One region of the Bacillus sp. C28GYM-DRY-1 genome, then DNA from elsewhere that is predicted to be linked to it. Evidence: riboswitches for the same ligand, from Rfam matches in the RefSeq annotation. Region 1 holds a riboswitch; each other region holds the start of a gene.

The links. Region 1 has a riboswitch for S-adenosylmethionine ahead of metE (5-methyltetrahydropteroyltriglutamate--homocysteine S-methyltransferase). Riboswitches for the same ligand answer to the same signal wherever they lie in the genome.
Region 2: linked by a shared signal. The riboswitch ahead of mtnW (2,3-diketo-5-methylthiopentyl-1-phosphate enolase) and the one ahead of metE (5-methyltetrahydropteroyltriglutamate--homocysteine S-methyltransferase) in region 1 are both predicted to bind S-adenosylmethionine.
Region 3: linked by a shared signal. The riboswitch ahead of metI (cystathionine gamma-synthase/O-acetylhomoserine thiolyase) and the one ahead of metE (5-methyltetrahydropteroyltriglutamate--homocysteine S-methyltransferase) in region 1 are both predicted to bind S-adenosylmethionine.

What each region holds. Positions count from the first base shown of each region.
Region 1 covers NZ_JAUMKF010000003.1:304,222-312,358, forward strand. The annotation lists gene Q3W56_RS05470 (pectinesterase family protein) at 1-2,542, shown strand, start outside; gene metE (5-methyltetrahydropteroyltriglutamate--homocysteine S-methyltransferase) at 2,946-5,234, opposite strand; SAM riboswitch class I at 5,362-5,517, opposite strand; gene isp (serine protease Isp) at 5,649-6,608, opposite strand; gene rsbRB (RsbT co-antagonist RsbRB) at 6,840-7,673, shown strand; gene thiX (HMP/thiamine ABC transporter permease ThiX) at 7,706-8,137, opposite strand, start outside.
Region 2 covers NZ_JAUMKF010000016.1:26,364-34,500, forward strand. The annotation lists gene Q3W56_RS14935 (carbon-nitrogen family hydrolase) at 1-180, opposite strand, end outside; gene mtnE (methionine-glutamine aminotransferase) at 275-1,468, shown strand; SAM riboswitch class I at 1,510-1,610, shown strand; gene mtnW (2,3-diketo-5-methylthiopentyl-1-phosphate enolase) at 1,694-2,911, shown strand; gene mtnX (2-hydroxy-3-keto-5-methylthiopentenyl-1-phosphate phosphatase) at 2,908-3,615, shown strand; gene Q3W56_RS14955 (methylthioribulose 1-phosphate dehydratase) at 3,573-4,202, shown strand; gene mtnD (acireductone dioxygenase) at 4,217-4,753, shown strand; one part of gene Q3W56_RS14965 (IS3 family transposase) at 4,857-5,157, shown strand; one part of gene Q3W56_RS14965 (IS3 family transposase) at 5,157-5,992, shown strand; gene Q3W56_RS14970 (YkvA family protein) at 6,102-6,422, opposite strand; gene spo0E (aspartyl-phosphate phosphatase Spo0E) at 6,626-6,883, shown strand; partial or broken gene Q3W56_RS14980 (hypothetical protein) at 6,967-7,388, shown strand; gene kinD (sporulation kinase KinD) at 7,417-8,137, opposite strand, start outside.
Region 3 covers NZ_JAUMKF010000003.1:155,239-163,375, forward strand. The annotation lists gene Q3W56_RS04560 (ATP-dependent helicase) at 1-1,257, opposite strand, end outside; gene Q3W56_RS04565 (hypothetical protein) at 1,377-1,631, shown strand; gene Q3W56_RS04570 (GNAT family N-acetyltransferase) at 1,707-2,129, opposite strand; gene Q3W56_RS04575 (YjcG family protein) at 2,133-2,648, opposite strand; gene Q3W56_RS04580 (esterase family protein) at 2,685-3,407, opposite strand; SAM riboswitch class I at 3,575-3,697, shown strand; gene metI (cystathionine gamma-synthase/O-acetylhomoserine thiolyase) at 3,765-4,886, shown strand; gene metC (cystathionine beta-lyase) at 4,879-6,051, shown strand; gene Q3W56_RS04595 (GNAT family N-acetyltransferase) at 6,079-6,624, opposite strand; gene Q3W56_RS04600 (DUF819 family protein) at 6,695-7,885, opposite strand; tRNA gene Q3W56_RS04605 (tRNA-Val) at 8,058-8,130, shown strand.

The sequences.
Region 1 (8,137 bases):
TATTGATGTAGCAAGAAAATCAGGTGCAACACCTATTCTAGCAACTCCGGTTTCAAGACAATATTTTAACTCGGATGGAACGATTAAGCCTCATCATGATGCAACGGATACCACAACAGGAACAATTACAACTTCCAATAATGCTTATGTAAGAGCTGTTGAGCAATTGGGTGAAGAGCAGGGTGTTGAAGTCATCAATATGTTTGACTTGACGAAGGACTCATATGAAAAGGCGTATAAGAATGATCCTGCTGCCAGTAATGGAGACTCCCCTGTAGCGAGGGCAATTATGAACCTTGCAGACTCAACTCACAACAATAAAATTGGAGGTTTTTATAATGGTGGTTTACTTGCCAAGGAAATACAGAAGCTTGGATTTAACATCTCCGACTACGTGATTCCACCTGTAAGAGTAGGCGCTGTAGACAATAAGAACAGTATACAATTTGAAGTCAATTCACGCAGCGAAGTAAGTGTGTATACTCGTGATGAAAAAGGCGTTTATACAAAAGAGTTAGATAACTATTGGACTAACGAAACACAGGCTTTAATTAATAGCCTATCTGCTGTATCCGAACAACCTACCATAACTTCAATCGTACAACCAGAAGAGATAACTGTAACTCAAGGAAATCCAGCTGAACTTCCACAAACTGTAACGGCAGTCTACAGTGATGGAACTCAAAAGGATGTGGAAGTGACCTGGGATACGGTTGACACTACAAAGGTTGGAATGGTGAAAGTTCACGGAACCGTAGACGATTTTGCTCTGGGGGTTATCATAAAGGTGAAAATAACAGCAAAAACGACTGATCCTGCGTCAACGATTTGGATTGTTGGCGATTCCACCGTGAGTGCCTTCTCAGATAACTACTATTATCCAAGATATGGTTGGGGAACTCGGATCGAAAACTATTTGGGCGGCTCATTCACTGTACAAAATCTTGCGTTGTCAGGAAGAAGTTCAAAAAGCTATACCACTGATCCTGAGTATCAAACGTTACTAAACGGTATGAAGAGCGGAGATTACTTATTTATAGGTTTTGGGCATAACGATGAGAAGCATGAAGTTGGCAGATATACAAATCCCAATGGAACCTATTCGGATCAGGGATCCTTTGCGAACTCTTTGTATGAGAATTATATTAAGCCGGCTCAAGCGGCAGGAACTCAAGTCATCTTGACTACCCCAATTGTAAGAAGAACAGCAACTGGGGAGTGGAGTAATTCAAATCTTCATATTACAGAGAATTCTGGAGAATTTGAAGGTGGAGATTATGCGCAAGCCATCCGAAATTTAGGCGTTGATTTAGAAATCCCCGTAGTAGATATGACAACATTAACGAAAAAATTATATGACCAACTAGGTCCGGATGAAACGTTGTATCTACATTCATGGACATCGTCAAAATCGGATAGTGTAGATAATACCCACACTAATATATGGGGAGCAACCTATCATGCATACCTTATCACCAAGACGATTAAGGAATTAGGCATAAGTGGGCTAGCCGAGCATGTAATTGTCGCACAAGCACCAACGAAGGCAGATACACTCGTTTCTAATCCAAGTTACGAGGAACCATCTTATATAGGTAAATTGCCGCAAAGTGAGTTATGGGCTGACTATGGAATTTGGAAAGGTACGGTTTTTGGTAATGTTGGTGGTAGTCCAAATAAGGAAAATCAAACCTTAGAATCCGATGATGATGGAAATATGCACATCGCTGTTAGGAATAATAAGGGGAAAATTGCTAGTAACGCGGATGGAATTGCGATGTATTACTATAAGGTTCCTGCAAACAGTACATTTGAGCTGACTGCAAAAGCTAAAATGAATAGTTTTGAATATAACGATCAAGTATCCTTTGGTTTGATGGCCAGAGATGAAATGTATATTGATTCGAATATGACGACAGTTCTGGGTGATTTTGTTGCAGCAGCACCTTTGAAGCTGACAAAAGCGTTATATGGAGGGTATTGGAATTCCTTTGCGAGGAAGAGTGGAGTGCTTACTCAAGGTGGAACGGCTGAGAGTCCAATATCCCCAGGAGATACGGTTAACCTTCATATCGAGAGCAATTCAGACGGCTATGCTGCTATGTTTGGAAATGAAGCTATGATTACGGGAGGTTTTGATTTTAAATTAACAAGTATTGATTCCGATTACGTTTATGTAGGAATGTTTGTAGCTAGAAATGCAGACATTACGTTCAGTGACATTAAACTAATCGTTGATGGTGTTGAGGTGATTGAAGAAGATACAACACCTTTATGGACCAAAGGAAAGTTAAAAATCTCGAATGTAACGGATACAGGCCTCACTTTGACCTGGAGCGGGGCTAGTGACAAGGTTAGCGGTTATAAAGTATATCAAGATGAAACTGAACTTGCTACTGTTACAGAAAGCAGTTATCAAGTATCAGGGCTGGCAGCAGGAACAAAGTATACCTATAGGGTAGAAGCTCTTGACGCAGCAGGCAATGAATCTACCACAGGGCCTTCAAAGTCTGTAAAAACAAAAAAGAAGGAAAAGCGGTAATAATGAGAGGAGTGGTACATCGGGTACAACCAGACCTTGTGCAGCCAGTCCAGTTACTGACACTAATACAAACAAAAAAGGCGTAAGGGTCTACCTAACCGATATCAGAGCAGGCGTTTGAGTTAGATGAAACCATCGTACAACACGGTAGGAGAGGTCGGGGGTTAGTGCCCCCTCCTGCTCAATGTCAACCTTGATCATCTGAATTGAGTGAATAAAACGGTGAAGACGCATTAATGACATATTGAAATTATGCTTACATACATGATACATCAATGAGCCTTGTGGAGTTTGGTGAAAATGGAGCTGCCAAAATGGTAAAAGAAGGGGACGGGAAGCATCGGAAACCGATTTCCGCTTTCTAACAGAAAAAACCATCTGCCGAAGACAGATGGTTTTTATTTTATACAAGTTGTGTCTGCCGGGCTCTTGCCTGTTTTGCGGCTTCAACCATGTTTTTCAATGCGGCAACCGTTTCTTCCTGCTGTCTTGTTTTTAATCCGCAGTCTGGGTTTACCCAGAAGCGGTCAGTCGGACAGACGGCAAGCGCATCAATGATAATGTTGTACATTTCTTCAGTTGATGGCACACGAGGGCTGTGAATGTCATATACACCAAGGCCGAGCCCTTTCAAATACGGATGGTCTTTTAAATAATCTAAAAATCCTCCGTGGCTTCTGCTGTGTTCAATTGTAATCACATCGGCATCAAGATCATTGATTGTATCGACGATGTCTTCGAAGTTGCTGTAGCACATATGTGTATGAATTTGCGTCTCGTTTTTCACGGAAGAAGTGGTTAATCTGAATGCTTCTGCCGCCCAAGTCAAATACTCATCCCAATCTTGGGTTTTTAATGGAAGGCCTTCGCGCAGCGCCGGTTCATCCACTTGAATAATTTGAATGCCTGCATCTTCAAGCGCTTTTACTTCTTTGCGAAGGGCAAGCCCGATTTGGAAGGCGATTTCTTTTCTCGAAATGTCGTTTCGAGGGAAGGACCAGTTTAAGATTGTAACAGGACCGGTCAGCATTCCTTTTACATGCTTGGATGTCAGGGACTGTGCATACACCGTGTCTTTCACTGTCATCGGTTCAATAAATTCAACATCCCCGTAAATGACTGGCGGGCGGACACAGCGTGAGCCGTATGATTGAACCCAAGCGTATTTTGTGAAGGCAAAGCCGGCCAGCTTTTCACCGAAGTATTCGACCATGTCTGTCCGTTCAAATTCACCGTGCACAAGCACATCAAGCTCCAATTCTTCCTGAATATCAATCCATCGTTTTGTTTCTGCATTGATAAAGTCTTGGTACTGTTCATCAGACCACTCTTTTTTCCGCCATTTTTGGCGTGCGCTCCGCACTTCAGCAGACTGCGGGAAGCTTCCAATCGTAGTCGTCGGCAAAAGCGGGAGGCCGAGAGATTCATTTTGCAGGGCTAACCGTTCTTCAAAAGGAATGGGGCGTTTGAAGTCTTTATCGCTTAATTGCTCTAGCTCTTTCTTTTGTTCAGAATTTGCGCTAGTTGCAAACTGTTTGAGCGCCTGAATATCAGCTTTCGCCCGCTGAATCTGTTCGCTGATCGCCGCTTTTCCTGATACTAAACCTTCTTTCAAAGCTGTCAGCTCGGCTAGTTTTTCTTTTGCGTAAGATAATCCGTTCAGCAGATCCTTCTCCAAATGCTCATCAGGGTGCTTCGCTACCGGAACATGCAGGAGGCTGCTGGAAGGCTGAATCCACAGTTCATCGACTTTTGCAATGCTGAGAATATCAAGAACGGCGTCGAGACGTTCTTCAAGATCTGCTTTCCAAATGTTGCGTCCGTCGATGACGCCTGCTGCCAGCACTTTATCTGTTGGGAATCCGTGTGTTTTCAGCTGTTCCAGGTTTCTGCCTTTATCGTGAACGAAATCAAGGCCAATTCCCTGTACCGGGTAAGAGATCAGCTCTTCATAAGCATCAACAGAATCAAAATACGTCTGCAAAAGCACATTCAAGGATGAAAGCTCGTTTGTCATGCTTTCAAATAATTCTTTTGCGCCTCGGACATCTTCGGCAGAAGCTGTGACAAGCGCCGGCTCATCGATTTGAACCCATTTTACGCCTTCTTCTTCAAGCTCTTTCAAAAGCTGTACATATAGCGGCACAAGGCGTTTTTGAATTGCTTTTGCTTCAGACGGTTCATAGCCTTTAGCAAGCGAGACGAACGTATAAGGGCCGACAATCACAGGTTTTGTTTCAACGCCGTATTCCTGTTTGATCCGGCGGTAATCTGCGAGCTGTTTGTTTCTTGTCAGTCGGAATTCAATGCTCTCATCATATTCCGGAACGATGTAATGGTAATTTGTATTAAACCATTTTGTCATTTCACTGGATACAGCGTCTTTTATTCCGCGGGCGATAGCGAAGTATGTATCGGTAGCATCTGTCAAATGTCTGAATCGTTTCGGAATCCAGTTGAAGCTGACTGCTGTGTCGAGTACATGGTCATACTGTGTGAAATCAGAAACAGGCACAACATCAATCTGCTGGTCAATTTGTGTTTTTACTGCGGATAAAAATAGGTCGTCGATTTGCTTTAAAAACGTATCTTTATCAGTGCTGCCTTTCCAATACGCTTCAAGTGCTTTTTTCCATTCTCTGTTCAGTCCAATTCTCGGAAATCCTAAATTCGATGTTTTGATGGTTGTCATTGTTTCTCCTCCTTTATATGTAAAACACTCTCGTTAACCCGCGGATACAGGCTGCTAAGAGGTTTTCTCACAATAAAAAGCCTCTTTCCCATGAGAGAAAGAGGCTTTTCTGCGTAAAACACTGCCTCTCTCATCTCTCAGACACAATCTGATGGAATTAGCACCGTGCCTTATGAGACATCAGTCTCGGCGCGAAAAGCAATGCGCCCCATTTCACAATGGAATTACGGTCGGTTGCTGTTGGGGTCAAAAGGCCAATCCCTCGCCCAACTCTCGATAAGAGAAAATGTTATTAATTTTTTGAAAAGTTAAATCATTTGTTGGTAATCTTAACAGTAATGTAAATTCGTTGTCAACATAGAATTTGAAATTTATTTTACAATATTTGGTTTATATTATATAAGAAAAATAATTTTATAGGGTCAGCAAATGTGATTGCTCTGCTCTTTCTGCCAGCTCATCAGGAGCGGTTAAATACAGGAATCCATTGCCTGCCAGCGTTTTAGCAATATTAAGCGGAAGTGTCCTGCGGATCAGCTGTGCATAAACCTCAGATTCAGAAAGCTTTCTTTGAAATGATTCTTCTTCATAGCTTTTGATTAAAGCAAGCGCTCCGCTGACATGAGGAGCTGCCATTGAAGTGCCGGTAAGCTTACCGTACTTCTTGTTAGGGAGAGTGGATAAGATATCTTCTCCCGGAGCCACAAGGTCAATCTCTTTATTTGCGTTAGAAAATTCTGATAATTCTCGTGCTACGGAAACGGATCCAACCGCAATGACTTCATTATAAGCGGCAGGGTAGGAAAGCTCTTCTGTGCGTTCGTCTCCGTCACCCTCATTTCCCGCTGCGCACACGACAAGCACTCCGTTTTTGACGGCGTTTTTCACTGCTTCGGCCAGCTCTGGCACATCGCTTGGTCCGCCAAGGGACATTGAGATGATATCGACTTTTTGTTCAACCGCGTAGTTGATGCCGTTAATAATCCATTCGTATTGTCCACTGCCGTTTTCACCGCCAAGAACCTTCACAATCAATAGGCTTGCCTCAGGCGCGACCCCGGTAATGCCGCCGTTTGAATCGTTAGCTGCAATTGTTCCAGCGACATGTGTGCCATGTCCGTTGTAGTCGGAGATCGCATCTTCCTTGCCGCCGTCATCATCCGTGAAGTTCTTTCCGCCGATGATTTGGTCCTTTACATCAGGATGGTTTGTGTCGCAGCCCGTATCCAATACAGCAATTTTCACATTTTTGCCTTTTACCCCTTTTGCCCACATTTCTGGCGCCTTAATCACTTTAATGCCCTCAGGAAGCTCGTTTACATCCATAATCTGCTCATTCGTCACATACGGGATCAAGCGGATTTCACCATTCATAAAAAAGCCCTCCTTTTTTATGCTTTCAAGTGGATTCAAGGGTGTTACCTTATATTATATGAAAAAAGCAACCGTTCGGACAGAGCCATTTGAAGCATTTTGAAAAATTAGGATATAACCAAAAGAATTAGTGATTTTCAAAATATTGGATAGCTTCTTTAAAATGTATGACTGGGATTCAGCTGTTAGTCAAGTTATAATAGTGTTGGGGAAAGGGAAAGGAGCAGTGTGATGAAACTGAATGAAAAATTATACGCATTTTTTTCAGAACATGTTGATCAAATGGCCGAGGAATGGATTGAAACGATGGAGGAAAGCGATCCGAATTCGATTTACGCCTTACATAGTGCATCTGTAACGGAAGAATTGAAAGAGCAGGACAGAGAATTTTACCGTCATCTGAATGACATGTATATTTTGCCGGAAAAACAGTTTCTCGAAGGATTTGAAGAGTGGGTCATTGAGCTGACGAACGATCAAAAGCATCTTGACACTCCGGTTCAATATGTCATTCGGGAGTTTATGAGAAACAGGAGATTATATACGAAGTATTTAGAGAAGTTCGCAGAAGAACACGAGTCGGCGTTTGAATCGGGAGAGAAACAAAAATGGGCAGATTTGATTGTAAGAGTATTTGATTTTACCATTTATACATTCGTCGATCATGCTGAAATGAATGCCAAACAGCAATTAAATGCCCAAAGAGAAATGATACTAGAATTAAGCTCGCCTGTCATTACCCTGAGCAAATCAACAGCCCTGCTTCCGCTTGTCGGTGACATTGATACCGAACGGGCAAAGTTTATTCTGGAAAACACGCTTCAGGCTTGTGCAAAAAGACGCGTGGAGCATCTGTTAATCGATCTGTCAGGTGTTGTGGTGGTTGATACGATGGTAGCACACCAAATCTTTAAATTGATCGAGGCGCTCAATTTGATCGGTGTCAGGTCAACCCTGTCAGGAATCAGGCCTGAAATTGCGCAAACAGCTGTACAGCTGGGAATTGATTTTTCGAATATTACAATAAAAACCAATCTCGCCCAGGCATTAAACTATCATCAATAAGAAAAAATCCGCTATCGCCGATAGCGGATTTTTTATGAGGAAAAACAGAACGATACGAGAAAAGATCCTGCGAATAATAAGAGAACGAGACAAAAGAACAGCCAGTCACGCCGGTTGACGGTCAGTGTCCGGTAATATGTCCGGTTTCTGCTTCCTGTAAAACCTTTCGATTCCATCGCCAGCGCTGTCCGTTCCGCTTTTCTGATGGCGCTTGCCAAAAGCGGGATGGTATATCGCTTTAACGCGCTGATTTTCTCAATGAAGCCGCTCTCTGCCGCTCCTCCTCTGATTTTATGGGCCTGCTGAATCAGCTGGACCTCATCCTTTAACAGCGGAAGAAAACGAAAACCTGCAATCACGCCATATGCGAGCTTTGGTGAGAGCTTGCACTGCTGGACAAGGCTCAGCATAAATAAAATGGGGTCAGTCGTAAAAACAAACATCATCGATAAGGCGGAAAAGCA
Region 2 (8,137 bases), on a different contig from region 1:
GTCTTCATCAGCGAGCTTATCAAGGTTGGCCAAGTCATATCCAGTCGTCCATAATTCAGGAAGAACAAGAACATCTGCATGTTTGCTTTCTTTCTCAATCAAAAATTCAGCCTTTTTTATATTTTCCGAAGGTTTACCGTATGAAATATCAAATTGAAGACAAGATATCGTCCATTTCATCTTTTAAACACCCCAAATTTTTCTTTACTTTTTTCATTTAACCATATATGATGATGGACTATCATTTCAAGATTTTTTTAGAAGGTGAGAATAGATGAAATTTGAACAGTCTCATGTATTGCAGGAATTGCCAAAGCAATTCTTCGCTTCTTTGGTGCAAAAAGTGAACCGAAAGCTCTCAGAAGGACATGACGTTATCAATCTCGGACAGGGAAACCCTGATCAGCCGACTCCGGAACATATCGTCGAGGAAATGAAACGAGCCGTTGTTGATCCTGAAAATCATAAATATTCGTCTTTTCGCGGCTCATACAGACTGAAATCAGCCGCAGCAGCATTTTATAAACGAGAATACGGCATTGATCTTGACCCGGAGACTGAAGTCGCTGTATTATTCGGCGGAAAATCCGGTCTGGTCGAGCTCCCGCAATGCCTGTTGAATCCAGGTGATACGATTTTAGTTCCGGATCCGGGCTATCCTGATTACTGGTCAGGTGTCACACTCGCGAAAGCGAAGATGGAAATGATGCCGCTCGTAAAGGACAGGGCGTTTCTTCCTGATTACAGCAGCATCTCTGCTGAAGTGAGAGATCAGGCGAAATTGATGTATTTAAATTATCCGAATAATCCGACCGGAGCTGTTGCTACTGCCGAGTTTTTTGAAGAAACCGTGAATTTTGCAAAGGAACACGGGATCTGTGTTGTTCACGATTTTGCTTACGGCGCTGTAGGATTTGACGGCTGCAAGCCGTTAAGCTTTTTGCAGACTAAAGGTGCGAAAGATATCGGAATTGAAATTTATACGCTGTCAAAAACGTATAACATGGCAGGATGGCGGGTCGGCTTTGCTGTCGGTAACGCTTCGGTCATTGAAGCAATCAATCTTTATCAAGACCATATGTTTGTCAGTCTTTTCAGAGCGACTCAGGAGGCTGCAGCGTCGGCACTGCTAGCTGATCAGACGTGTGTGGCGGAGCAAAATGCCCGGTATGAGAGCAGGCGAAACGCTTGGATTGCGGCATGCCGGGAAATTGGCTGGGATGTGACAGCTCCGGCAGGTTCATTTTTTGCATGGCTGCCTGTGCCTGAAGGCTATACTTCCGAACAGTTCTCAGACCTTTTGCTGGAAAAAGCGAATGTGGCGGTTGCGGCTGGAAACGGCTTCGGTGAATATGGCGAGGGCTACGTCAGAGTCGGACTGCTGACAAGCGAAGAAAGACTCAAAGAAGCCGCTTATCGAATTGGGAAACTGAACCTGTTTACCCAAAAAAGCATTGACAAGATCTGATAACGATGGGATAATTCAAAATAATTTATAAAATCTATATTTTCTTATCAAGAGTAGGCAGAGGGACGAGCCCGATGAAGCCCGGCAACCGACTTATAAAGCACGGTGCTAATTCTTGCAGCTGGCGGCTGAGAGATAAGATTCGGACGAGAAACGAAACCTCTTTAGACGCGATTGCTGTTTGAAGAGGTTTTTTTATATGGATGAAATGAAAGGAGCTCTGGCATGGGTGAGTTATTAGCAACATATCTCCTGACCGAACCGGGAGCGGATACAGAGAAAAAAGCGGAACAAATCGCAACAGGATTAACAGTAGGCTCCTGGACTGATCTGCCCCTTGTAAAACAGGAGCAAATGCAAAAGCACAAGGGACGGGTGATAAAGGTAGAGGAAAGAGAGGGGACTCCTGCGACAGGAAAACAAGCGGTGATCACAATTGCCTATCCTGACATCAATTTCTCTCAGGATATTCCGGCTATGCTGACAACAGTGTTTGGGAAGCTGTCGCTGGACGGAAAAATCAAATTACTCGATCTTCACTTCTCTGACGCGTTTAAGCGCACACTGCCGGGACCGAAGTTTGGCGTATATGGCATCCGGAAGCTGCTGGGAGAGTTTGAGAGACCGCTATTAATGAGCATATTTAAAGGGGTTATCGGAAGGGACCTGAGTGATATTAAAGAACAGCTCAGACAGCAGGCGCTTGGCGGAGTTGATTTGATTAAGGACGATGAAATTTTCTTTGAGACAGGTCTGGCACCTTTTGAAACAAGAATTACAGAAGGAAAGCAAATATTGAAAGAAACGTATGAGCAAAACGGGCATAAAACGCTGTATGCTGTGAATTTAACTGGACGTACGGCTGATCTAAAAGATAAAGCGAGACGCGCCGCCGAATTGGGAGCGGATGCGCTTTTGTTTAATGTCTTCGCTTACGGCTTAGACGTCATGCAAAGCCTAGCGGAAGATCCTGAAATCGCAATCCCGATTATGGCACATCCAGCTGTCAGCGGGGCGTTTACGTCTTCTCCGTTCTACGGATTTTCTCACGCTCTTTTGCTCGGAAAATTGAACCGGTATTGCGGTGCTGACTTTAGTCTCTTCCCATCTCCATACGGTTCAGTTGCGCTTCCAAAAGAAGCTGCGCTGGCAATTCACGAAGAATGTGTGAGAGAGGATGCCTTTAACCAAACATTTGCCGTTCCGTCAGCAGGCATTCACCCCGGTATGGTTCCACTTTTAATGCGGGATTTCGGTATAGATCATATTATTAACGCCGGGGGAGGCGTACATGGACACCCGAACGGCGCCCAGGGCGGGGGCAAAGCGTTCAGAGCCATTATTGATGCGGTTTTAGAAGCCCAGCCGATTGATGAAAAAGCCGAACAATGCAAAGATCTGAAGCTTGCGCTTGAGAAATGGGGAAAGGTTGAAGCTGTATGACGACTCGAAAGCCTTTAATTATTTGTGATTTTGACGGAACCATCACGATGAACGACAACATTATAAGCATCATGAAAACATTTGCTCCGCCGGAGTGGACGGCATTGAAAGACGGCGTATTATCCAAAACGCTGTCGATTAAGGAAGGTGTCGGGCGGATGTTCGGCCTTCTGCCAAGCCGTTTAAAAGAAGAGATTACAAGTTATGTATTGGAAGATGCAAAAATCAGAGAAGGATTTCGGGAATTTGTAGCGTTTGTCAAGGAGCACGAGCTTCCGTTTTATATCGTAAGCGGAGGGATGGACTTTTTTGTATATCCATTGCTTGAAGGCATTGTGGAGAAAGACCATATTTATTGCAACCATGCATCATTTGACAGTGACTATATTCATATTGACTGGCCTTATTCTTGCCAAGGAACTTGCAGGAATCAATGCGGGTGCTGCAAGCCGTCAGTGATACATGAACTCGCCGAACCGAACCAATATATCATTATGATCGGTGATTCGGTTACAGATGTGGAGGCCGCAAAGCTGTCTGACCTTTGTTTTGCAAGGGATTATTTATTAAACGAATGCCGGGAGCAGAACCTGAATCATCTCCCGTACGAAGATTTTTATGAGATCAGAACAGATATTGAGAATGTAACGGAGGTACAGGAATGGCTGCAAAACAAGAACGCTGGAGAGAACTTGCTGAAGTAAAGCGGGAATTGGCAGAAAGAGATTGGTTTCCGGCGACTAGCGGCAATCTGTCTATTAAGGTTTCTGATGAGCCTTTAACATTTCTCGTAACCGCAAGCGGTAAAGATAAACGAAAAGAAACGGGTGAAGATTTTCTGCTGGTGGATCTAAACGGAGAGCCTGCCGAAAGCGGGCATTCTCTGAAACCGTCAGCGGAAACGCTTTTGCACACACATTTATACAACAAATCCAATGCCGGATGCTGCCTGCATGTCCATACGGTAAACAATAATGTGATCTCAGAGCTATACGGAGATCAAAAGAAAATTACATTCAAAGGGCAGGAAATCATAAAAGCGCTTGGCCTGTGGGAAGAGAATGCAGAAGTGACCATACCGATCATTGAAAATCCGGCTCATATTCCGACGCTAGCGGCACTGTTTGCGCAAGAGATTTCAGAAGATTCAGGAGCTGTTCTGATCCGAAATCACGGTATTACCGTTTGGGGAAGAACAGCATTTGAAGCAAAAAGAGTACTTGAAGCATATGAATTTTTGTTTAGCTACCATTTGAAATTGAAAACACTCCAGCACCAGCTGGTTACATAAAAGGAGGAACTGAAATGGCAACAATTTGTATTCATGATGAGGCAAATACAACGATTGAAAATCTAGAGGAAGTTGCAAGCTTTCTGGACAGTCAAGAAGTTATTTATGAGCAATGGGATATCGCGAAGCTACCGAAACAGCTTTCAGAGAAATATGATCTGACAGAAGAAGAAAAACAGCAAATCCTTAATACCTTTGAAACTGAAATTAAAGATATCTCAGCCCGCCGCGGATACAAAGCACAGGATGTTATTTCTTTGTCAGACAGCAATCCGAAACTTGATGAACTGCTTGAGAACTTTAAAAGAGAGCATCACCATACAGACGATGAGGTCCGTTTTATCGTAAGCGGACACGGCATTTTTGTCATTCAGGGCAAGGATGGCACGTTTTTTGATGTCCGATTAAACCCTGGAGATTTAATCTCCGTGCCTGAAAATATACGCCATTACTTTACACTTCAGGAGGATCGCAAAGTTGTCGCAGTAAGAATCTTCGTCACAACTGAAGGATGGGTTCCAATTTATGAAAAAGACAGCGTGAATCAATAAATAAAAAGCCCCGTTCGAAGTGATATTATCCCCTCTAAGTAGACAGTGTAAAAAGCCCACTTTTCAAAAGTGGCTGTTACACTATACTTGGAGGGGATTTTTTATGGCGAGAAAAGGGCAACACTTTCAGCACTATACCAAAGAATTCAAGATGAAAGCTGTCAACATGTATGAAGAAGGAAACAAAAGTTATAACACGTTATCTGAAGAATTAGGGCTTCGGAGTTCAACCCAGCTCAAAAATTGGGTGAAAACCTATCGAGAAGGCAAGTCTTTAGATGATCAAAGGGGCAAAGAGACAAAGTCAGACAATCCTTTTATTGGACGCCCTAAGACAACATTTAAAAGTGTTGAGGAAGAACGAGATTATTTAAAGGCACAGGTCGAATACCTAAAAAAGCGTTATCCAAATCTGCATGGAGAGGACGGATTTTGAAGACAGCACGATTTGAAGCTGTGCACGAATTGAAGGATCGTTATCCGATTACGTGGCTGGTGTGTATCGCCAAAGTGTCACGGTCGGGGTACTATAAATGGTGTAAGACTCAACGGATTCGAATGGCAAGACAACAGAGAGAGCAGATCATAAAAGAACACATCATGGCGATTCACCGCTCACGCCCTTTCTATGGCTATCCTCGGATTACCATCGCTTTAAAGAGAGAAGGATTTTGGATCAACCATAAGCGTGTTTACAGATTGATGAAAGAGATGAACATTCAATCGATCATTCGAAAAAAGCGACGTTATTTTGGAAGACAGGCACCGGTTGTCCTGCCAAACCGGCTTAACCGAGAATTTCAAACCAATCGACCTAACCATCTATATGTAACCGATATTACCTATATTGCTTGTGGACAGCGATTCTATTACCTTTCTGCCGTACAAGATCTTTACAACAATGAGATTGTCGCATGGAAGCTGTCAAAACGAAATAATCTTGAATTGGTCATGAAGACAGTAGAAAGTATGACAGCCCAACGGGACGTCCAGGGAGCTATCCTCCATTCTGACCAAGGCTTCCAATACACAGCAAAAGCATATCAAAAGCGACTCGAAACCGTTGGTTTGAAAGGCAGCCATTCGCGTAAGGGAAACTGCCTAGATAATGCCTGTATCGAATCGTTTTTCTCGCATCTCAAAACAGAGAATGCATATTTTTCGACGTGTCAAACCGAAGAAGAGCTTCACAAGAGCATTGAAGATTACATTCAATTCTATAATCACGAACGATTCTAGAAAAAATTAAACCAGTGTGCTCCGGTAGAATACCGTAACACACTGGTTGCTTAGGCTTTTTGTGGCTGTCTACTTGACAGGGGTAAGACCAGGATGCGGGGGTTTTTATTTATTGCAAACGCCACTTTTCATACTGTGACATTTCTTTTTTAATCAGCATCCAAATCAAACCTAAAACAGCTGCATCGTCTATGATTCCAAGACCGAGTATAACATCTGGAATGATATCGAGCGGCATGGCGATATATAAGATGGCAGCAGTTAGAAAAAATAGGGTTTTGACCTGAGAACGGGGATAGTCGCCGTTTCTCCAATCGCGAAGCATTTGAAAAAAAATAGTGGTGTACTGGATACATTTTTTTCGGTTTTTCCTTTTTAACATCGCTTTTCCGCCTGCCGCTCCAAGCATTATTGCTTTCTTTTTTTTCATCGGGCATACCTCCTTGCCTGGCAGCGTGTTTAAAATATTCTTCACCCGGGTATTGTTCTTCTAATCCTATCAATATATCTATTATACCTGAAAAAATAACTTATTTAATGAAAATATGTTTACAAATAAAGTATAATCTGTAATAATGCACAATAACCCAACCAAACTTGTTTCCTATTTCTTAGCGGCGAGGGGTGAAGTGAATGGGCGGTTCTTCTGAACAAGAAAGATTGTTGGTGTCTATTGATGAAAAAAGAAAGTTAATGATAGATGCCGCTAGAAAGCAGGGATTTACAGGGCATGACACGATCAGACACAGTCAGGAGCTGGATTGTTTAATAAATGAATATCACCAGCTCATGCATGAAAACGAACATTCTCAAGGGATTCAAGGCCTTGTAAAAAAATTAGGCTTGTGGCCCCGCAGAGATGTTATGCCGGCATATGATGCAAATAAATAGTGGCACTATCAAATGCATATATAAAGAGAGAGCTTTTCAGAAGCGCTCTTTTTTTCTGGAAAAATTTTTGAAAGAGGGAACTGATGAAAGAACTGACGATTCTCATTACTGAAATGGTCAATCAATTTCATGACGCTTTTATTTCATTATGCGAAATGTTTGGCATTCATTTAACCGACAAAGAAATGCATTTTTGGGTGATCGGCATTTTTGGCATCATCTTTTTCGGCGTCACATACGCTGTGTTTTCAAGGCTTTCTAAATGGAGCATGACAGCCTTGTCCTTTATCTATACCGTTACAGTGATCATTGTTATCGTTTTTGCGATTGAAATTCAGCAAAAAGTGACGGGGAGAGGGAATATGGAGTTTTTAGATGCCACGGAAGGTTTAAAGGGTTTTTTACTATTCTTTATGTTTTTTTGCTTCTGAAATTGCTGTTCCGCTTCAGCAAAATACTCTCTTCTGGCAGAACAGCAAGCAAGTCGGCCCGGTCACGAAGATAAAAAAACCCTCCTGACACGGTCAGGGGGGCTATGAAGCGGATACGGGGAGGGTGATCGTCACCTCTGTGCCTCTTCGCACTTCACTTTCGATATGAATAGAGCCACCGTACATCAGAACGATCCGTTTACATACGACAAGCCCGAGACCGGTTCCTTTTTCTTTAGAAGTAACAAAGGGAAGGAAGATATGATCCAGCATTTCCTGAGAAATCCCTTCACCGTTATCCACAACTTTAATAATGGCTTTTTTATCCAAAGTCCCCAGGGAGATCGTCAGTTTGCCTCCTTCAGGCATTGACTCAAGGCCATTTTTTGCTACATTTAAAATCACTTGTTTAATATGATCTTTGGTACATTTTACGAGTAAAGGCTCCTCAGTTAAATACTGTAATTCGACCTCTACATTATATAGGTTACCCTCGGAATAGATGATCGGCATAATTTCACCGATAATATCCTGAAGCGAATTCAGCTCCCATTTTTCAGCTGTCGGCTTGCCGAGAACGAGAAACTCACTCACAATTTGATTAATGCGCTTTATCTCTTGTTCGATAATGGAGAAGTAAAGCTGATCTTCTTCACCTTTATATTTCTTTTGCAGCAGCTGAATAAAGCCGCTTATGCCGGTGAGCGGGTTACGGATTTCATGGGCTGTGCTGGCAGCAAGTGTTCCGATCAGCTCTAATTTTTGCGCTTCATTTTCTGAGCGCTCCAGCTGTGTCTGCCGCTTCAGCAAATAATACAGCACG
Region 3 (8,137 bases), 150 kb from region 1:
GCTGAATACGATCGGATGCGTAGACCTGTAGTTTGCAGTTAAATAGATCGTCTTCGCTTCAGGATAATCCTTTTGAAAATCAAGAATAAAGGACGGATTACTTCCCCGAAACGCGTAGATGGACTGGTCATCGTCCCCGACACAGCACAGATTTTGCTCCGGACTGGCGAGCATTTGCATGATTTTATATTGAACCGGGTTAATGTCCTGAAACTCATCAATTAAGATATAGGTAAACCGAGATTGATATTGTTCGAGAAGATCCGGCCGATCGATAAACAATTCATAGCAGGCGGATGCCATATCATCAAAATCAAACTGATTGTGTTCTTTTTTTTGGCGTTCATAATGTTCATATAAACGATAGACTTGTTTTTCCCACTCATCTTGCAAAGGAATGCGTTCATTCGGCACATAAGTGTTTTTCCAGAAACCGATCTGCTGCAAGGCCTGATCAACGGGGAACTCCTTCTCATCTATGCCTTCTTCATAGAGTGCTTTTTTGATATATTGTTCCCGCTGCCATTCCATTTTCAGCAGATGCTCGCCGTTCCATTTATTAGAATCATAGTGATACAAGATTTTATAAAACAAGCTATGGAATGTTCCGGTGACAAGCCGTCTCACTTTTGCCGGCTGTAATCCGTACTGCTTCGCCATACGATCTTTCATTTCAGCGACAGCTTTTGTTGTAAAGGTGACGAGCAGCATGTGTTCCGGCGGTATGCCCAAGTGTTCGATCATGTGGGCGGCGCGCGCCGTTAACACCCGTGTTTTCCCGCTTCCCGCACCTGCAAGCACTAGCAGCGGGCCTTCCGTTTCTGTGACAGCTTTCAGCTGATCCGAGTTCAAGCCGACAGACGGAAAAAGACTCGTATCAGGTTTTATTGTTTTTTGTACAAAGGGTGTTCCGGGTTTAATGCTTCTAGGCCGCTTCCATTCCGTGGCAGCTGAAGACGAGTCATCAGTGATCGCTTTTCCCTTGGGTAAACGAAAGACACCGAATTCCTGATCATCTTCTTTTTTCTCTTCTTTAATGGGTTTCGTTTCGCAGGCCTTTTCACATGCCGGAAAATCGCCTGGCTGGCGGTGGATAAACTCCGGCGGATCGGCGATGTTGAGCCTTAACAAGACGGGTTTTCCGCAATGAGAACAAAATAAACGTCCTTTTATTCCTTCTTCAAAGAGGAATTGGTAATGTTCTCTCGAATATGTATGTAAATGGATGGTTCGATCATTCAGTCGGGCGCATTTCAAACAGGGATCCTCCCAATCAAAAAAAGGTGTTCATTACAGACAAAGACTATCATATCAAAAGAAACGCGTTTCAAAAAGTCAGTTTAAGGGAAAAGGAACAGCAGAAGGGTGGGTATCGCATGATATATGCAGGTCAAATTCAGAACCAGCAATACGCTCAATATGCAAATAGGACGATTGGACACAAGCAGGATTACGCCGGAACCGAAAAAATCAATTATGTCTCGTTTCAGCGGGTATACAAGGAACTTGAAAAGCAGCAGGAGAATCAAACAGCCGCTGAAAGAAAAGTAAACGAGACAAAACGTAAGCGCTCTCTTTATAAGAGATTTCGAGAAAAAGGGATGGGCACTTATATTAATCGATATGTATAAAAAACCGTTCATATCCAGAGAGAACGGTTTTTAATGTGCGGAAAAAATCCGGATCTCAATAGACCCGGATGCTGTTTAGTCCTTAATCATTTGTAAGTGGGGAATGCCGGCATCGAAAAATTCTTTTTCAGAAAGAACGCGATACCCGTGTTTTTTGTAAAACGGCACGGCCTGCGTTTGCGCGTTTAAAATGAAACCGGAAGCGCCGCCGTCTGAAGCCGCTTTTTCGAGTGCCTTCATAATGATGCCGCCTACGCCGGAGGAGCGATGGCTTTTCAATACGCAAATCCGTTCTAGCTTGCCGTAGCCGTCCTTCATACGCCATCTTCCGGCACCGACAGGCGTTTCGCCGTCATACACAACGATATGCTCCGACTCATTTTCAAGTTCGTCAATTTCTTCTTCAGCAGGCACGTTTTGTTCTTTGACAAAGACTTCTTCTCTTACAAGAAATGCATCTTTCATTTGTTTTTCATTTTTTGCGATAACTGCTTCCAAATACTATTCTCCTTTGCCTAGCAAAAAGGTTTCATATACTGTCCACGATCCATTATCCAGCTGGTAAAGCAAGTGGAAACGATCAACGATTTCTTCATGCGACACTTCCTGCATTTTTAATTGACCGAGGACATCCGAATGCTCATCGTCGGAAAGGTTTTGGCCTACCGTCACATGCGGAACAAAAGCGTATTCCTGTTCACCAGCCAGCACACCGGTGTATAGCTTTTCATTGAGTGTTTTTAGTTCTTCCGTCGGCTCTGCTTTGATGTAAATGACATTATTAACAGGAGCAAATGAGCTGTATTTTGTCATTTTGAGAACGACCGGATGGGACTCCTTTGCGATGTTTCTCAGATGTGATACAAGCTGATCCGCTTTCTCCTCCGTCAATTCAAACGATGTTCTTAGCGTCAAATGGGGCGGGATCAGGGAATAGCTTGGATCATAGCGCTTTCTGTAAGAGTTCGCAAGGTCTTGGAGTTTTTTTGATGGAAATAAAACGATTCCGTATTTCATATTATGTCCCTCCTGGAAATAAAGTATGATTGAGTATTAAAGCATTTTTTTCAGGGCCGGCGTGATAAGCGGCTGCCAGTATGTCCACTTATGGTCTCCGTCAAATGGTTCAAAATCATAATCGGAAAGCTTCTTCTCCAGCAGCTGTTTCAGCTCACGGTTCGGTTCTGTAAAGTCCAGAATGTTCCCGTCAGTCGTGTGGACGTCAGTTTCTTTCGTGCCGATTTGGTGATAAATAGAGAGGTGTTCGATATTGTCCGACTGCTTCACGGCCTCCAATACATGCTTGTCAACATAGGGAGACTGCATAATGATGTTTCCGAACATATTCGGATAATCGAGTGCTGTCATGAGCGATATGGTCGCTCCGAGCGAATCGCCGATCAGCGTGCGTCCGTAGCCGACATGATAAGTAGGATACTCATCATCCGCAAACGGTACGAGCTCATGGGCGATGAACCGTTTATACGCTGAAAACTTGGAGCCCTCCGGATGATAGGTTTTTCTGCGTTCATCAACATCCTTATAAGGAACACCGATAATAATACTCCGGTCAATTTCACGTTTGGACAGCAATTCCTCGACCTGTCTGCCAATTCTCCCCAGCCTGAAATAATCGTGGCCGTCCTGCGCGATAATAACATGGTATTTATAAAGGGGGGAGTAGTTGGACGGCAGATAAACGAGCAATGTCATTTCCTCGTTAAGCTCTTTGGAAAAGAATTTCTTTTCTTGTACTGTGCCGTTTTTCGGTGCCATAATACATTCCTCCAGGACATCACTAGACTTTCTTGCTGTTTTCCATTATTGTACCATGAATTATTAGAAATTTCTCTCTTTAAACGGTTCGGAATTCGAAGAAAAAAGAGTTGAAATAAACTGCAAATTGCGCTAATATAAAACAATCAGAAAATTAAAACCGATATTTCTTATCGTGAGAGGTGGAGGGACTGGCCCTTAGAAACCTCAGCAACCGGCTTGTTTTGCATATGTGCAAAACGCCAAGGTGCTAAATCCAGCAAGCGTTTTTTATGCTTGGAAGATAAGAAGAAGCGTTAAACCCCTTCTTCTTATGAAGAAGGGGTTTTTATTATGAAAAGGGAAGGTGTCAGCTATATGTCACAGCACGTTGAAACGAAATTAGCCCAAATCGGGAACCGAAGCGACGAAGTCACGGGAACAGTGAGTCCTCCTATTTATTTATCAACAGCCTACCGCCACAGAGGGATCGGAGAATCAACCGGATTTGATTATGTCCGCACAAAAAATCCGACACGCCAGCTTGTTGAGGACGCGATCGCCAGCTTAGAAAACGGCGCGAGGGGGCTTGCCTTCAGTTCAGGAATGGCTGCCATCCAAACGATTATGGCGCTGTTTAAAAGCGGAGATGAACTGATCGTTTCATCGGACCTATATGGCGGCACGTACCGTCTGTTTGAAAACGAGTGGAAAAAATACGGATTGACCTTTCATTATGATGATTTCAGCGATGAGGACGGTTTACGCTCTAAGATTACGCCGAATACAAAAGCGGTGTTTGTAGAAACGCCGACAAATCCGCTCATGCAGGAGGCGGACATTGAAAAGATTGCCCGGATTACGAAAGAGTACGGTCTTCTGCTGATCGTTGATAATACATTTTATACACCGGTCTTGCAGCGGCCGCTTGAGCTGGGAGCCGATATTGTGATTCACAGTGCAACCAAGTATTTAGGCGGGCATAATGACCTGCTTGCGGGACTTGTCGTTGTAAAGGATGAGCAGCTTGGTGAGGAAATGTTTCAACACCAAAATGCGATCGGCGCCGTCCTGCCTCCGTTTGATTCGTGGCTTCTGATGAGAGGGATGAAAACGCTGAGCCTCAGAATGCGCCAGCATCAGGCAAACGCGCAGGAGCTTGCGGCATTTTTAGAAGAACAGGAGGAAATTGCCGATGTACTGTATCCCGGAAAGGGTGGCATGCTGTCCTTCCGTCTTCAAAAAGAAGAGTGGGTCAACCCGTTTTTAAAAGCGCTGAAGACCATTTGTTTCGCAGAAAGCCTCGGCGGGGTGGAGAGCTTTATTACATACCCTGCCACACAGACGCACATGGATATTCCTGAAGAAATCCGCATCGCAAATGGCGTCTGCAATCGTTTGCTGCGTTTTTCAGTTGGAATTGAACATGAGGAAGACTTAAAAGAAGACTTAAAACAGGCGTTATGTCAGGTTAAAGAGGGAGCTGTTTCATTTGAGTAATCACAATTGGACGCTGGAAACCCAGCTCGTGCACAATCCATTTAAAACAGACGGCTCAACAGGAGCGGTCAGTGTACCGATCCAGCACGCATCGACTTTTCACCAATCCTCATTTGAAGAGTTTGGCGCATACGATTACAGCCGCTCAGGTACGCCGACAAGAACAGCGCTCGAAGAAACAATTGCCGCACTGGAAGGCGGAACGAGAGGATTTGCTTTCAGTTCAGGCATGGCGGCCATCTCAACAGCATTTTTACTGCTGTCACAGGGCGATCACGTTCTTGTGACAGAAGATGTATACGGCGGAACCTTCCGCATGGTAACAGAGGTGCTGACCCGGTTTGGCATTGAGCACACGTTTGTTGATATGACGGATAGTAACGAAGTGGCGCGGAATATCAAGCCGAATACAAAGGTCATTTATATGGAGACACCCTCAAATCCGACACTTGGGATTACAGATATTCAAGCGGTGGTTCAGCTTGCAAAAGAAAACGGCTGTTTGACCTTTTTGGACAATACATTCATGACACCTGCACTGCAGCGGCCGCTTGATCTCGGTGTGGACATTGTGCTTCACAGCGCAACAAAGTTCCTGAGCGGACACAGCGATGTGCTGTCAGGCCTGGCTGCTGTCAAGGATGAAGAGCTTGGGAAGCAGCTGTATAAGCTGCAAAACGCGTTCGGCGCCGTCCTTGGCGTACAAGATTGCTGGCTCGTGCTGCGCGGCTTAAAAACATTGCAGGTTCGTTTAGAAAAAGCAAGCCAAACAGCGCAGCGGCTTGCGGAGTTTTTCCAGAAGCATCCGGCGGTGAGACGAGTGTATTACCCGGGCCTGGCCGATCATCCGGGCGCCGATACCCATAAAAGCCAGTCAACGGGAGCGGGCGCCGTGCTATCTTTTGAGCTTGAAAGCAAAGAGGCCGTTAAGAAATTAGTAGAGAATGTATCACTTCCGGTCTTTGCTGTGAGCCTTGGCGCTGTGGAATCGATTTTGTCCTATCCGGCAACGATGTCTCACGCGGCAATGCCTAGGGAAGAGCGTGAAAAACGCGGCATCACAGATGGCCTGCTTCGTCTTAGCGTGGGGGTCGAACATGCAGACGATTTAGAACGTGATTTCGAACAAGCGCTGAAAGAAATTGCGCCAGTGGCGATCCGTTAAAAGAAGCCGGGGATGGCCCGGCTTCTTTTATTGTTCATCATCATGATTCAGAATCGCGAGGACTTGATGATCCTCCCATTTTCCGTTGATTTTCACATTTTTTCGAGCGATGCCCTCTTTATGAAATCCCGCTTTTTCCAATACACGCATGGACCCGAGATTGCGGGGCATCACACCGGCTTCAATACGGTGCAGTTTCAATTCCTGAAACGCAAAATCAACAATCAATTTGACTGCCTCTGTCATAAGGCCCTTTCCATTATGGGCTTTGTCTAAAAAATACCCGATGAACGCAGTTTGCAGCGCCCCGCGGATGACTTGAAAGAGCGAAATCGTCCCGATTAATGTATCATCTGACACTGCAAAAATGCCAAAATGATACTCTTCATCTTTCTCCAGTCTTTGCTGATACTCTGCTATCCTTTTTCTTTGCCCCTCAACCGTATAGTAATCGTCTGCGCGTATCATGGAAAACTGTTCAAAAAAATTCCGGTTTTCGCTTTGCAGCCGCAGATTTTCTCCCGCATCCTTTACTTCTAAAGGTCTTATATAGATGTTTTTTCCTTTTAACATACCAGTAATCTCTCCGTTCCAATGTCAGCATTCCTCTTACATGATTCTGAGGAAAGTGCAAAAATCCTTTTTATAAGAAAGAAGAAAACCAGTTTCCCAAAAAGGTACCGACATAGTTCCCAATTAAGTAGCCGAGCGTACCGACAAGCATGATCGGGGCGACAAGCTCCCGCCAACCCTTGGCAATTGCCATCGCAGCCGCTGTTGTAGGCCCCCCGACAGCAGCGTTGACAGCGAGCAGAATTTCCTCAAGCCGCACGCGGAACAATTTTCCGACGGCTAAGGAAACAGTTAAATTGCTAATCGCAATGATAAACACAAATAATAGAATAAGAGGCGCATTGGTAACGATTAAGCGCAGATCTGCAGGAATGCCAATCACTACAAAAAACAAATAAATCAAAAAGGTACCAAGCTCCTGAGATCCATTAAGCCTTTCAAAAAAACGCGGGAAAAGAAAAATGATGAGAACAGTTAAAGACGTAAGCATCAGATACTGATCGCCAAGCGTTCCGGTCAAAAGGGGATGAGAAAAAAGGCTTTTAAATAAGCCGGAAATCTTCACACTAACCGCAACAAGCGCAAAAGCAGCACCGGCATTAAAAGCGATATCCTTTAAGGAAATGTCCTTCCGTTTCCAATAGCTTTCTGCACTGTTTCCGCTCTTTCCATCGGCTTTTACTTTTTCTTCAAACGGCATAGCATAATGCCGCTGAAACCATTGAACTGCAGGAATACTGATTACTATAAAAAACAAAATCGCCATCATCACATTGTCAGCCACAACGGTAGCCGACACATATTCCCCCGGCGTCTCAAATTTTGCCGCCATCGCCGCAAAGTTGATCCCGCCGCCGATATAAGAGGCGCTGATCATTCCGCCGATTTTATCGAGATAAGGAATATGCTGTTTGAATAGAAAATAAGAGAGAATGCTCCCAAGCACAGTGCCAGCGGAGCTAATCAGAAAAATAAAGAGCAAACGCCTGCTTTCCTTAAAAATCTGGCGCACATTGATCTGAAACAGCAAAAGAGGAATCGCCAGCGGCACCACATAAGACCAAACAGTATCATACACAGGCGATTCAACAGGAAGAACTCCTATATTTGTAAACACCATAGCACCTAAAAGCGCAATGATCGCTCCGGACACAGCGGACGCCCACTTAAAGCGCTGCTCCAGCCCGATGCTCACTGCCGCCCACACCGCAATAAATCCCCACAATACCCAAACATCATCAGAAGAAATCAAAGAACCCAAACCCCACCACCCCTATTGTTAGAAAATTAGACATATTATAATAGCCGAGGAACGAAACAGCAAGTCCGAAAAAAAGGTTTTTTAAAAAAAGCAGTTGACGGATTGAGGAGGAGGTTATATAATAGAACTTGTCAGAAAGACAACCACATACCCAGCAACATATACATATCATGATTCCGTAGCTCAGCTGGGAGAGCGCTACCTTGACAGGGTAGAGGTCGCTGGTTCGAGCCCAGTCGGAATCATAGCTTA